2 regions of the Rossellomorea sp. GAMAL-10_SWC genome follow, and region 1 is predicted to be linked to the other one. Evidence: riboswitches for the same ligand, from Rfam matches in the RefSeq annotation. Region 1 holds a riboswitch; the other holds the start of a gene.
What was found. Region 1 has a riboswitch for S-adenosylmethionine ahead of metK (methionine adenosyltransferase). Riboswitches for the same ligand answer to the same signal wherever they lie in the genome.
Positions count from the first base shown of each region.

Region 1 (7,671 bases):
AGAATGGGTATCAACCCATTGTTCAGCTTCATAAATTGCATCTGTAAACTTTTGAGCTGTTTTCGCATTCCTCTTCAAATAACTTTCTTTTGCTATAAAAGCAGTGTAAGGAACTTTTCCAGACTCCAAGCCAAATGAAGCAACGATTTTACCTCTTCCTTCTTTTTCCATAATACTTGCTGTAGGTTCAAATAATTGGACATACTCTCCAGTACCTGAAGCATATGCATTCGCGATATTTGCAAAGTCAATATTCTGAATAAGGTTCAAATCTTTATGTGGATCGATCCCATGTTTACTTAGGACGTATTCGCCAACCATTTGTGGCATTCCACCTTTTCTTTGACCTAAAAATGTTTTGCCTCTTAGTTGATCCCAATTAAATGGTACAGTTTGATTTCTAGCTACTAGAAATGTTCCATCAGTTTGAGTCAATTGGGCAAAGCTTTTTACTGGGTCATTTGCCCCTTGAGCGTATACATATATAGTTGTTTCTGGCCCAACTAATCCTATATCTGCACCGTTTGACAATACAGCAGTCATCGTTTTATCTCCACCAGCAGTAGTTGTTATTTCAACATCCAATCCATGCTTTTTGAAGATTCCTTCACTAATGGCCACATATTGAGGTGCATAAAATAATGAATGTGTCACTTCTGCAACTCTAACCTTTGTGGTACCATCTTTAGGTTTATCTTTCGAACATGCACCTAAAATAGAAGCAACTAATAAAAACAAAATAACGAGCCATTTGATTTTCATTTAATCCCTCCTAATCGAAAATATACAATTAGCCTATGCAATAGGAGAAAATGGGTGAATGCGGAGTAAAATGTGCTAAAATCGCTCGGTTACATATGAGTTATCTGATGTGGTTGAACAAAGAAAAACCTCTCTTACTTCCTTTTTTAGGAAATTAGAGAGGTTTTTATCTACTCTTTGAAAAATATTTTCGAGTATCTTCACGTATTTCGTTAGGCAAAACACTTTCTAATTCTTTGTTTAACCATGACAGTGTTTTACTGCGTAAATACTCATGCATTTTTTCTTCGGCAGAGAGCATGACTAAATTGATCGTGCAGGTGGCACTTGCAGTACAACCTTTTTCTCTAATAAGATAGCCGTTATCTTTAATATTTTTACATTGAAATATAGGCTTAGAACCTTCAATTGCTTCAATTACATCCCAAAAAGAAATTTCTTCTGGAGATTTAGCTAGTTTAAAACCACCTTTAACTCCTGGAACTGAACTGACAATACCAGCTTTAGAAAGCTTACTAAAAATCTTTGAAAGATATGTATCTGAAACACCTTGAAAGAAGGATAGGTCCTTTATTCCAATCGGAGAATCTTCAGGAGTGTCAATTAAATAAACAAGGCAATGAAGTGCATACTCAACTCCAACGCTATACTGCATCAAAACACCTTCTTCATAAATGAGATTATTTTTAATTAATCTTAGAAATGTTTTATTTCTTTGTCAAACATTTACTTTTAGGAGTAACTCAAAGTTAAAAGAAGTTTGACATAATGAAATAAACAATTTAATATAGATGGTATAAATCGGCGATTAACTTTGTCGCCAATTTATATATTTCCAAAAACTACAATTAATTCAATTATTTTTAGAATTAACTTTTTTAGGGGGAATTAAAATGGAAAAACAAATTAATTATTCAAAATTAGCACCAGCAGCACTTAAAATAATGATGGAAATGGAAAAGTTTATTAAAGCAACTGATATAGACCATAAACTTCGTGAACTTATCAAAATTCGCGCTTCACAAATAAATGGTTGTGCATTTTGCCTTGACATGCATACTTCTGAAGCGAGGGAAATAGGAGAAACGGAACAACGTTTATACTGTATTAGTGCATGGAGAGATTGCGATTTTTACACAGATGCAGAAAAAGCAGCTTTAGAGTTAACAGAGCATATTACACAAATTTCGAATAAAGGTGTTTCTGAAGAACTATATAATCGTGTAAGTAAACACTTTAGCGAAGAAGAATATGTAAATCTTGTATTCATAATCAATCAAATTAACAGTTGGAATCGTATTTCTATTTCTATGGGAAATAGACCTGCTGAAAAATAAGATTCTAATTATATTTGATAAAAAATAAAAAATGAGCCAATCTTCGGCTCATTTTTTTAATGTAATTTTTTCAATTCTTATGAAAATTTTGTACCTTTATAACATCGCTTTTTATTAATTTATTTTTATTAGAATATATTTTTATAGTGTAGAAATCATTATTATTTTTAATATAATTTTTTTGATCTATTGTCATATTTGAAGTAGCAATAGAACTATTGAGATCAAAAACGGCTCTTCTATTTATGATTTCGTATACTTCATTATGATTTATTTCTTCAATATTGACACCAAATATTGATTGGACTTTTTTAGGTAGTTCTATTTCTATTCGACCATTTTTTATATCGTTTTTAAAACGTTCCGGTACTGATACGACCAAATAATATTCAACTCCATAAAGTAATTGATTGTCAGAATTTTTTATTTCAAAATATCTTTTGGATAAAGATTCAATATTCGGCTCACTTTCTTTAGATGTTTGTGAATCATGCTTATCTAATTTTTGAGACGAGGTACCAGTATTAAGTAAAAAATAGGTAGTTAATAAAATTGCTGTAAATGAAAAAATCAGAGTTAATAACTTTATTGATCTCATTAAAATCCTCCATTAAATCCGATAAAATAACTGGTGAGTATTAATGATATTCAGTCAAATTCAATATTATATTAATCTTATTCTTTAAATGTAAAAAATTTCCTTTTAATGAGTAATCTAGTTGTTAAATAAAAAAAGGCTGCCAAAAAGTCATAAATCCCGACTTATTGGACAGCCCTTACATTTTACTTTATTAGATTATTTTAAAGGTCCACCAAGTTCAGCTAATTTAGCATCAAAGCCTTCAAATTTTTTGAAGTTTTCTTTGAATTTAGTTACTAATTCAAGAGCTTTTTGATCATAAGCTGATTTGTCTTCCCAAGTAGTTGAAGGAACTAATACGCTATCAGGTACACCAGGTACATGAGTTGGAATTGCTAAACCGAAAAACTCATCTTGTGTAGTTTCAATGTTGTTTAAATCACCTTCAAGTGCAGCGTGAACCATTGCTCTTGTGTAAGAAAGATTCATACGTTTACCAACGCCATATTCTCCACCAGTCCAACCAGTGTTTACTAAGAATACATTTACATTATGTTTTTCAATTTTTTCACCAAGCATTTTTGCATATTCTACAGCTGGAAGCGGTAAGAATGGTGATCCGAAACATGTTGAGAATGTTACTTGTGGAGAAGTAACGCCACGCTCAGTACCTGCTAATTTACTAGTAAATCCACTTAAGAAGTGGTACATAGCTTGCTCTTTTGTTAGTTTACTGATTGGAGGTAATACTCCAAATGCATCAGCTGTTAAAAAGATAATTGCATGCGGATGACCAGCAACACTTGGCTCAATGATATTTTGAATTGCTTGCATTGGGTATGCAGCACGAGTATTTTCTGTTAAAGTTGTATCATCATAGTCAGCTAAACGGCTATCAGATTTAACAACAACATTTTCTAACACTGTACCAAATTTAATTGCAGAGAAAATTTGTGGCTCTTTTTCAAATGTTAAATTGATACATTTAGCGTAGCAACCGCCTTCAATATTGAATACACCATTATCTGACCAGCCGTGCTCATCATCACCGATTAACTTACGGTCTGCATCTGCAGATAATGTAGTTTTACCAGTTCCTGAAAGTCCAAAGAATAATGCTACATCGCCTTCGCTACCTACGTTAGCAGAACAGTGCATTGGTAAAACATTATTTTGTGGTAATAGGAAATTCATGATTGAGAAAATAGATTTTTTCATTTCTCCAGCATATTCCGTTCCACCAATTAAGATAATTTTCTTTTCAAATGATACAATAACAAATGCTTCTGAATTTGTTCCATCAACTACTGGGTCTGCTTTAAATGTTGGAGCAGAAACAATTGTAAATTCTGCTTCATGAGTTTGCAGCTCTTGCTCAGTTGGGCGAATAAATAATTGATGAGCAAATAAGTTGTGCCATGCAAATTCGTTAATTACTTGGATAGGTAAACGATACTCCGTGTCAGCACCAGCAAATCCTTTAAATAAGAATAATTCGTTACGATCTTTTAAGTAGTTAAGTACTTTGCTATATAATTTTTCGAATACGTCAGCAGAGATTGGTTGATTTACTGAACCCCAATCGATTAAATTTTCAACAGATGCCTCTTGAACAATAAATTTATCTTTAGGTGAACGTCCAGTATATTTGCCTGTTGAAACGCTAACTGCTCCTGTTGACGTTAAAATTCCTTCTTGTCTTGTTAGGACTTTTTCAACTAACTCAGAAACGCTTAGTTGGTTATACACTTGATTACTAGTAAGTAATTCGTTTAATTCAAAGTTTACATCAACTGTCTTCATATACTAATACCATCCTTTAAATATAATTTGTCTGCCATGTAGGTATCTCGATAAATAGTATAACACATTTATTTTAATAGTGTATACTATTAGTTGGCAAAATGTGTTATGAATTTGATTAAAAAATAAATTTGAGTAAAATTTACTTATTTAATGAAGTAGTTTATTAAATGTAAGTATAATAATTAGTAATTTCCCATTAAATAGAAATGAATGTAGAGATAAAGTTATTGTAGAATTATGTTTAAGTTATGATGAAAATTGTTGACAAGAAAGTGAAATTTTAATATGATACTTTTCATACGGATACTCTCTTATCCCGAGTAGGTGGAGGGATACAGGCCCTACGAAGCCCAGCAACCTCACTTTTAGTGAAAGGTGCTGAACCTGATGCAAGACTTTTTTTATGTCTTGGACGATAAGAGCGAAAGGTAAATAACCAAGAACCCTTTCCTCATGTAATATTTGATAAGAGGAAGGCTTTTTTTTTGCTCAAAACTTAAATACAGTGGCAATTTCGTAATTTACACTGAGTTATCTTTATCTTAAATGGGAAACATAGGAATAGGAACAAACTTTTTATTCTTATGTTGAGAAAAAAGAGATCCGTCACATTCAATTTAGGAGGGGACTCAATGTCACAACGTCGTTTATTTACTTCAGAATCAGTTACAGAAGGACATCCAGATAAAATCTGTGACCAAATCTCAGATTCAATTCTTGATGCAATTTTAGCAAATGATCCGAATGCTCGTGTAGCAGCGGAAACTTCAGTTACAACAGGTTTAGTACTTGTTGCAGGTGAAATTACAACTTCTACTTATGTAGATATCCCAAAAATCGTTCGCGAAACAATCCGTGAAATCGGTTATGACCGTGCAAAATACGGATTTGATGCAGATACATGTGCAGTTTTAACTTCTATCGATGAGCAATCAGCAGATATCGCTCTAGGTGTAGACCAAGCTTTAGAAGCTCGTGAAGGTAGCATGACAGATGAAGAAATTGAAGCAATCGGTGCAGGAGACCAAGGTTTAATGTTCGGTTTTGCTGTAAATGAAACACCTGAATTAATGCCACTTCCAATTTCATTATCTCACAAAATTGCTCGCCGTTTAACTGAAGTTAGAAAAAATGAAACAGTTTCTTACTTACGTCCAGACGGTAAAACTCAAGTAACAGTTGAGTATGATGAAAACAACAAACCAGTTCGTATTGATGCAATTGTTGTATCAACACAACATGGTCCAGAAGCTACTCAAGCTCAAATTGAAAATGATATTAAAGAACTTGTAATTAAACCAGTTGTACCAGCTGAGTTAATTGATGAAAACACAAAATTCTTTATCAACCCAACAGGTCGTTTCGTAATCGGTGGACCTCAAGGGGATGCTGGTTTAACAGGTCGTAAAATTATTGTTGATACTTACGGTGGATATGCTCGTCACGGTGGTGGCGCATTCTCTGGTAAAGATGCAACTAAAGTTGACCGTTCCGCTGCTTACGCTGCACGTTACGTTGCGAAAAACATCGTGGCTGCTGGCTTAGCTGATAAAGCTGAAGTTCAATTAGCATATGCAATTGGTGTAGCTAAACCAGTTTCAATCGCTATTGATACTTTTGGTACAGGTAAAGTTTCAGAAGAAAAATTAGTTGAAGTAATTCGCAACAACTTCGACCTACGTCCAGCTGGAATTATTAAAATGCTTGACCTACGTCGTCCAATTTACAAACAAACTGCTGCTTATGGTCACTTTGGCCGTACAGATATCGATCTTCCTTGGGAGCGTACTGATAAAGCAGAAGTTTTAAAAACTGAAGCAGGTCTATAATAAATGATTAAGGCTGAATATGGCATATGCTATATTCAGTCTTTTTTGTTTAGTTAGATTCACACTGTTTTATTCTACATAGAGGTATACTTAAAAATCATTTTTCATAGGTTTAAATGACTCAATTAAAGTTTGTAATGGAGGAACCAATGAAAGCGATTATATGTACAAAATATGGTCCACCAGAAGTTCTTCAAACAACAGAAGTTGAAAAACCAAAAATAAAAGATGATGAGGTATTAATTAAAATACACGCAACAACTGTAACCGCAGGAGATGTAAAACTTCGAAGCTCCGATTTTCCTTTTATGTATTGGCTACCTTCACGACTTATGTTTGGCCTCACTAAGCCGAAAAATCAAATACCAGGTTGTGAGCTTGCAGGAGAAATAGTCACAGTTGGCAAAAACGTAAGAAATTTTAAAACAGGTGATCAAGTTTTTGGATATAGTGGATTTACTTTTGGAGCTAATGCTGAATATATCTCTTTACATGAAGAAGGTGTTCTAGCTAAAAAACCAATAAATATGTCCTTTGAGCAAGCTGCAGCTGTACCTGTTGGGGCGCTTACTGCATTACACTTTCTAAGGAGAAGTATTATTCAAAATGGACAAAAAGTACTTATTTATGGTGCTTCAGGAAGTGTTGGAACATATGCAATTCAGTTAGCTAAATATTTTGGTACAGAAGTTACCGCATTATGTAGTACATCAAATTTAGAATTGGTAAGGGCTTTAGGGGCAAATAAAGTAATTGATTATACAAATGAAGATTTTGCTAAGAGTAAGAAAACTTATGACATTATTTTTGATACGGTAGGTAAAAGCTCCTTTCCTAATTGTAAAAGATTGCTTAACAAGGACGGGGTCTATTTATTAAGTGCAGTATGGAAGCTTTCAGTTTATTTTCAAGCTATATGGAGTAATGTAATTAGTAATAAAAAAACCATACTTGGTGTAGCGAATATGAACTATGAAGATTTAAACTATATAAAAGCACTTATTGAAGCGGATAAATTAAAAGCTGTTATTGATCGACAGTACCCGCTTGAACAAATTGTTGAAGCACATCGTTACGTAGAAAAAGGGCATAAGAAGGGGAATGTCGTTATTAACATTCGAGGGATTTCAGACTGTTGACAAACGCTTGCTTTCTTCGGTGCTTCACCTCTATATACGGTGCTTATTACCTGCGTCTCAAAAAATAAGCTAACTTTTTATTTACACAAAGAAATCCCTCAAAATGACTTTTTGAGGGATTTCTTTTATAGATTTTCATTTTGCTGTCTGATTTCTTCTCCAGCTAACATTATATTGGCTGTTTCAATTTTACGGTGCTCATCCACAGAATGGCCTGG
Region 1 is NZ_CP144911.1:3,486,370-3,494,040, reverse strand. Features, by position in the region: gene V5E38_RS17275 (ABC transporter substrate-binding protein) at 1-756, opposite strand, end outside; gene V5E38_RS17270 (RrF2 family transcriptional regulator) at 929-1,417, opposite strand; gene V5E38_RS17265 (carboxymuconolactone decarboxylase family protein) at 1,656-2,099, shown strand; gene V5E38_RS17260 (hypothetical protein) at 2,170-2,697, opposite strand; gene pckA (phosphoenolpyruvate carboxykinase (ATP)) at 2,896-4,482, opposite strand; SAM riboswitch class I at 4,794-4,907, shown strand; gene metK (methionine adenosyltransferase) at 5,118-6,314, shown strand; gene V5E38_RS17245 (NAD(P)-dependent alcohol dehydrogenase) at 6,464-7,453, shown strand; gene V5E38_RS17240 (hypothetical protein) at 7,579-7,671, opposite strand, start outside.

Region 2 (7,671 bases), 1.6 Mb from region 1:
AAAATCTTCAGATGAAAATACAATTGAAAAAAGATTCGAAAACGTCATTTCGAACGATCAATTAAGTCAAAAACTACAAAATGAAAATATAATCGTTTTAGATGTAAGAGAAGAAGCAGAATATGTATTTAATCATATACCAAATGCGGTATCAATCCCTTTAGGTGAATTGGAGAGCCGTATGACAGAATTAAATAAAGAAAATGAAATATATATCGTTTGCAGAACTGGAAACCGCAGTGACCTTGCTGCTCAATTACTAGTTTCTAGCGGTTTTACTAACGTGTTTAATGTAATACCTGGAATGACTGAATGGTCTGGGGAAACAGTAAGCATAAAAGGTTAATCTAATTTTTTTTGAATAAAAGTATACTATAGGGGGTATAAAAGATGGCAGTCACAGCAATGTCTGCAAAAGAGATTACAAAAAAAATATTTGATAAAGAAAAACTATTTATTCTTGATGTACGAAATACTGATGATTATAACGATTGGAAAATAGAAGGTTCAAATTTTGAACATTTAAATATACCTTATTTTGATTTACTAGATGGGGTTGAAGACATTTTAGATAAGATTCCTGCAAGTACAGATATTTTAGTTGTGTGTGCTAAAGAAGGATCTTCCATCATGATTGCAGAGATGCTTTCAGACGAGGGACTAGATGTAGCTTATCTTAAAGGCGGAATGAAAGAGTGGAGTGAACATCTAGAACCAGTAAAAATTGCAGATTTGAAAAATGGTGGAGAGCTGTATCAATTTGTCAGAATCGGTAAGGGATGTTTATCCTACATGGTGCTTTCAAATAATGAGGCTGCTATTATTGATGGTACTCGAATGACGGATATCTACGTTGATTTTGCAAATACAAAGAGCGTAAAAATTACAAATGTATTTGATACTCACCTTCATGCAGACCATATTTCTGGCGGAAGAAAAATTGCTGAGATTACGGGAGCAACATACTGGTTACCACCAAAGGATGCTAAAGAGGTTACTTTTGAATATAGTCCATTAGAAGATGGTAATAAGGTAATGATTGGCGAAACAGCAATCAGTATTGAGGCTTTTTATTCACCAGGTCATACAATCGGATCAACTTCATTTGTCATTGATGAAAAGTTTTTACTTTCTGGAGATATTTTATTTATCGATTCAATTGGAAGACCCGATCTTGCTGGTATGGCAGAGGACTGGGTAGGAGATTTACGCGAAACCCTTTATAAAAAATACCGAAACTTATCGCTTGAATTAATCGTGCTTCCAGCACATTTTATGGTGATTAGCGAATTGAACGAAGATGGTAGTGTTTATAAAAAACTAGGATATTTATTTGATCAGAATCATGGATTGAACATTGAAAGTGAAAGTGAGTTTAGAAAGTTAGTAACTGAGAACTTACCACCTCAACCAAACTCATATCAAGAAATCCGTGAGGTAAATATGGGTAAAATTAATTTGGATGAAGAAAAACAGAGAGAAATGGAAATTGGTCCAAATCGCTGTGCAGTACGATAATGAAAATTGGAGGAGAATAAAATGGAAGCTACAAAATTTTTAGATGCAAAAGGTTTAGCATGTCCAATTCCAATTGTTAAAACAAGAAAAGCAATTGCAGAGATTGAAGCAGGCGAAGTATTAGAAATTCATGTAACTGATAAAGGTGCTAAAAACGACCTTGCTGCTTGGGCTAAATCAGGTGGACATGAATTATTAAATTATACCGAAGAAGACAATGTTTTAAAATTTTGGATTAAAAAAGGTTAAGCTAATAGATTAATAGGAAAAGGAGGGGGAATAGTCACATCTCCTTTTCTATTATAGGGGGACTTAAAATGGAGTGGACCTTAATTTTAGTACTTTTCTTAGTTGGTTTTTTTGGGTCCTTTATTTCAGGAATGGTAGGAATTGGTGGAGCGATTATAAATTATCCAATGCTCCTATTTATTCCTCCATTATTAGGATTTGTTGCTTTCACGCCACATCAAGTATCAGGTATAAGTGCCGTCCAAGTAGTATTTGCAACTTTAGGTGGGGTATTAAGCTATCGGAAAAGCGGTTATTTAAACAAAAAAGTAATAGTAAGTATGGGAATAAGTGTACTAATAGGAAGTTTTCTTGGTGGATTCGGTTCAAATCTACTTTCAGAACATGGAATTAATCTTGTTTATGGAATTTTAGCAATGATAGCGGTCGTTTTAATGTTTATTCCTAGAAAAAACGTAGAGATGTCAGCAGATGGTCAAATTTCAATTAATGTATGGCTTGCTGCAGGTTTGGCATTTATCGTTGGAACAAGTGCAGGTATTGTTGGTGCAGGAGGAGCATTTCTGTTAGTACCAATCATGTTAACGATCTTAAAAATACCAACTCGTGTGACTATTGCATCGTCATTAGCCATTACATTTATCTCTTCAATAGGCGTAACGATCGGGAAAATCTCTACTGGCCAAGTTGAAATTTTGCCGACAATTATTGTTGTAATTGCAAGTTTAATTGCCTCACCATTAGGTGCAAAAATAGGTAAACAAACAAAAACGCAGGTTTTAAGAGGGATTCTAGCAGTTTTAATTGGATTTACCGCTTTGAAGATTTGGATTACGATTATAAAATCATGGGTTAGTTGAATAAGGATTAACTGTAAAAAACAGAAAAACTATTTTGGGAGTTTTTCTGTTTTTCTATTAGCCTTTATTATGGTACTACGTGTAAGGCACTTTTTGTTGCTTCTTATTTCAATATTCTTAAATAAAATTTGCTAATTAAGTACTAATTTAATTAAAATGGAACTAGTCGTTTTTTTTAATAGCCTTTACTATAAATTTAAATTGAAATGGAGAATGAATTAGATGACAAATCAAAATGAAACGAACGCTTTACCGCCAAAAACATGTACAATTGAACGCCTTGTTACGCTTCAAGAGGATGTTGAAAAGGTATTGGCAGGACAAAAAACTGCTACTCGCCGAAATGGTAGATATGCAGATGTTGGGGAAGTGATGACCCTTCAAAATAATCAGTATGTTGTTGAAAAAGTTTATTCTCAATCTCTTGGTGAATTGACAGATGAGGATGCTAAGCAGGAAGGCTATTCAACTGTAGAAGAGTATAAGCAATCGATCCTGTCAATCCATCCTGGAATGCCTTGGCTGCCAAAAATGAGGGTATGGGTTCATGAGTTCCGTCTCATTCAAGAATAATTTATATGCTGTATAGATTGCTTCTTTATATACATATTGCTAGTGTAATCTTATCGATTGGCCCTTTTTTTATACTGATTCCGATACTCAAAAAGCTGCATACCTCGAAGTCTGCGATACAACAGAGCTATTTGGATGTATTCCGGTTCGCTGTCAGATTGGCAAAGCATGCTGGGCATGTACTGGTTGGATCAGGGGTCTTGTTGGTACTAGTAGGTCATTGGTCGTGGAAGACATCTTGGATTGTGATGACTATTCTTCTTTTGGTGAGTTCATTATTTTTCCTAGCTAGAGCCTTTTCACCGACCATACGGAAATTTAGTGAACCAACGCATGACCAGAGAATGCTGATTCAAAAGCTTCGTCGATCTATCTGGATTTACATCGTTCTTTTGATGGTTATGCTATGGTTTATGGTAGTAAAGCCTGCATTATGGTAGGCATAATTCAAAAAAGCAGACAGGTTCTCTTTATCGAAGAAGCCTTGTCTGCTTTTTTGGCCTTATCTTAAATGAGATACTAATAAGAATCCCGAAAATTAAGTATTTAGACCTATTTTAAACGATATAATAAACAGGTTTCTTGATTTGAATTTCAAGGACCTAAGTCATGTGGCAAACTGTGCGCGCAAAAAAAATTCAAAAAAAATTCTTGACGGATTCTAAAAAGAGGGATAACATAAACTCAATAATTCAAAAACTTAATAAATTCTATTACTTATCCAGAGAGGTGGAGGGACTGGCCCTACGATACCTCGGCAACGGGTTTGTTATTTCGTAACAAATACCGTGCTAATTCCTGCAAATCGTTTAATCGATTTGAAAGATAAGAAGTAAAGTGGCTTATATATTTTAACCCCTCTTCTTATCTGTTTTATCGGATAAGAAGAGGGGTTTTTTGATGTAGTGCCTTAGGAGAAAAAGGGGGAAATATAGATATAAATCCTAGTTTTCAAATATGTTTACTAAGTTATAAAAGTTGGAATAACTTGCAATGGGGGAAGTAATTTGATTGAGATAAAAAATGTCTCCAAGGTTTATCCTGGAAGGCCACCAATTAAAGCTTTAAATAATATTAATATGAAAATAGAGAAAGGGGAGATCTTTGGAATCATTGGTTTTTCCGGAGCAGGAAAAAGTACATTGATTCGTTGTTTAAATAGACTTGAAGAGCCAACAGAAGGATCAGTTCTCATTGATGGATTGGACCTAATGACATTAAAAGATGAAGAGTTACGTAAGACACGTAGAAAAATTGGTGTCGTATTCCAACACTTTAATCTACTTTCTGCTAAAACGGTATTTGATAATATAGCAATGCCGCTATATCTTGAAGGAAAAAAGAAACGGGATGTTCAGGAAAAGGTAATGGAGTTAATTGAATTTGTTGGACTTACAGGGAAGCAAGATGTATTTCCGGGGCACTTATCGGGAGGACAAAAGCAAAGAGTGGGAATAGCAAGGGCACTCGTAACAGATCCAGATCTTTTGCTATGTGATGAAGCTACATCTGCATTAGACCCTGAAACAACAAAGAATGTATTAGAGCTTTTAAGGAAGGTAAATAATTCCTATAATCTTACAATTTTCCTTATTACCCATGAAATGAGTGTAATTCGTGATCTTTGTGATAAAGTGGCGGTCATTGATGATGGTGAAATTGTCGAGGAAGGTAATGTTTATGACGTTTTTACGAATCCACAAAAAAGTATTACAAAGAATTTTGTTAACACTGTATTACAAAATGAGGTGCCGCCTAAGTTATCGAAATCATTATCAAAGGGAAAATATTATCAATTAGTCTTCCTAGGTGACAAGGCAGGCAACCCATTATTATCAGAGGTTCTTAAAAAATTCGATATAAATTTAAATATTCTTTATGGATCGATTACAGAGTTACAAGAAAGACCTTATGGGAATTTGCTCGTGGCACTAGAAGGAACAAAAGAGGAAAGCGCAAAAGCTATTAAATTTATTTCGGAAAAGGGGATAGATGTGAGGGAGGTTGAGTTAAATGGAGCTTAATTGGGAATTCTTTTGGCCGCAGTTTTTGCAGGCAACTCAAGATACATTTCTAACTGTGCTAGGATCATTTATTTTTGGCACAATCATAGGATTACCTTTAGGTATTATCCTAGTTGTAACAAGGCCAGGTCATATAATGGAAAACAAACCTTTATTTACGTTGTTAAATACCATTATTAATATTGTTCGATCTGTACCATTTATTATTTTGCTAGTTGCCATTATTCCATTTACTAGATTATTGACGGGAACGTCCATTGGAGTAGTTGCAGCAATTGTTCCACTTTCAATCTTTGTAGGGCCATATTTGGCAAGATTGATTGAGAACTCCATGTTAGAAGTAGATAAGGGAGTACTGGAAACAGCTTACTCAATGGGAGCAACAAAGTTTCAGATCATCGTGAAGTTTATTTTGCCTGAAGCGATTCCATCGTTGATTCTTTCATTTACAACAGCAACGATTGGATTGATTGGATCGACTGCGGCAGCAGGTGCTGTTGGTGCTGGTGGATTAGGGGACTTAGCTATTACATATGGTTATCAACGCTTTGAAACATTGGTTATTGTCATTACAGTTGTATTACTAGTAGTTATTGTTCAACTCATACAAAGTTTAGGAAATACGTGGTCAAGATACGTAAGGAGGAAAAGAGGATGAAAAAGTTTTTTACTATTTTTGCAGCATTATTATTAACAGTTTCGGTATTATCAGCATGTGGTTCTAACGCATCATCAGGTAATGGAAAAGAGAGAACAGTTAAGATTGGTATTAACGGTGATGACTATGAACTTTGGAATATTGTACAAAAACAAGTGAAAAATGATGGCATTAAATTGAAAATCATTTCATTTTCAGATTATGTTCAGCCTAACACAGCACTTAATGACGGTAGCCTTGATTTAAATTCTTTTCAAACGATTACTTATATGAACCAATTTAAAGGCGATCATAATTTAGATATTTCAGCAATTGGCTCGACAGTTATTGCGCCAATGGGGATTTACTCACATAAATTTAAAAAGCTAAGTGATATTCCAGATGGAGCAACGATTACGATACCAAATGATGTTACGAACGCAGGGCGTGCACTTAAACTATTACAATCTTCAAAGCTAATTAGTTTAGTAGATAATTTTGATCCTAAAGGTAGTATTGAACAAATTAAAGAAAATCCTAAACATCTAAAAATCAAACCGATTGCTGCAGGGCAAACAGCTAGATCATTAGATGATGTGGCAGCAGCGATCATCAATAATGGATTCGCCGTTCAAGCAGGCTTAGACCCTGCAAAGGATCCACTTTATAAAGAAGATCCTAATGATAAAGCAGCTATGCCGTATATCAATGTTATTGCATCCCGTACGAAGAATAAAAATGACAAGGACTTTGCAAAGATTGTAAAGGCCTATCAATCAAAAGAAGTTCATGATTACATTATTAAACGTGACAAAGGTGCTACAGTTCCAGTAGTCATTTCGATTGATAAAATTAAAAATCTATAAAGCTAGTGCATGCTTATTTAAAAAAATGGAAGGGAGAAAAGTTTAAATGACAGTCAAAATTGAAACACAAAGAGAACAAATTGTGAAAAGTATTGAGAGATCGAAGGAAGTTTATCTTGAAATTAGCCACAAAATTCATGAGAAACCTGAAATTGGCAATCAAGAATTTTTTGCATCAGAAACACATACTAAAATTCTAGTAGAAGCTGGATTCGATGTTACACGTAATATTGCAGGACATGAAACAGGATTTGTAGCAAGGAAAAAGTCGTCTAAGCAAGGCCCAACCATCGCTTTTTTAGCAGAATACGATGCACTACCTGGTCTTGGTCATGCATGCGGACATAATATTATTGGAACAACAAGTGTGGCAGCAGGAATCGCTCTTGCTGAAGTCATCTCAGAAACTGGAGGAGAGGTTGTTATATTTGGAACACCTGCAGAAGAGGGTGGACCAAATGGAAGTGCAAAGGGGAGTTTCGTAAAAAATGGATTACTAGAAGGTGTTGATGCAGCTCTTATGCTCCACCCAAGTGGTAAAACAGGTTTATCGAGTCCATCGTTGGCAGTAGATCCATTAGACTTCCATTTTTATGGAAGAGCAGCTCATGCTGCTGGGTCACCAGAACATGGCATTAATGCCTTAGATGCAGTAATCCAATTATTCAATGGCATTAATGCCCTTCGTCAGCAGCTTTCTAGTGATGTTCGCATACACGGAATTATCACTCATGGAGGCGATGCACCAAATATTATTCCAGAGTATGCTTCAGCAAGATTCTTCATCCGTGCTAGTTCTTGGAAGCGTACGGAGAAAGTATCTACTAAGATTCGTAATATTGCCGAAGGAGCAGCACTTGCAACTGGTAGTACTGTGAAAATTGAAAGATTCCAAAATGAAGTCCATGATTTTATTATCAATCAATCTCTTGATGAGCTTGTTG
Region 2 is NZ_CP144911.1:130,368-138,038, forward strand. Features, by position in the region: gene V5E38_RS00635 (sulfurtransferase TusA family protein) at 1-346, shown strand, start outside; gene V5E38_RS00640 (MBL fold metallo-hydrolase) at 391-1,518, shown strand; gene V5E38_RS00645 (sulfurtransferase TusA family protein) at 1,540-1,767, shown strand; gene V5E38_RS00650 (sulfite exporter TauE/SafE family protein) at 1,836-2,627, shown strand; gene V5E38_RS00655 (ASCH domain-containing protein) at 2,850-3,200, shown strand; gene V5E38_RS00660 (hypothetical protein) at 3,206-3,640, shown strand; SAM riboswitch class I at 3,915-4,032, shown strand; gene V5E38_RS00665 (methionine ABC transporter ATP-binding protein) at 4,208-5,224, shown strand; gene V5E38_RS00670 (methionine ABC transporter permease) at 5,214-5,882, shown strand; gene V5E38_RS00675 (MetQ/NlpA family ABC transporter substrate-binding protein) at 5,879-6,727, shown strand; gene V5E38_RS00680 (M20 family metallopeptidase) at 6,774-7,671, shown strand, end outside.
Region 2: linked by a shared signal. The riboswitch ahead of V5E38_RS00665 (methionine ABC transporter ATP-binding protein) and the one ahead of metK (methionine adenosyltransferase) in region 1 are both predicted to bind S-adenosylmethionine.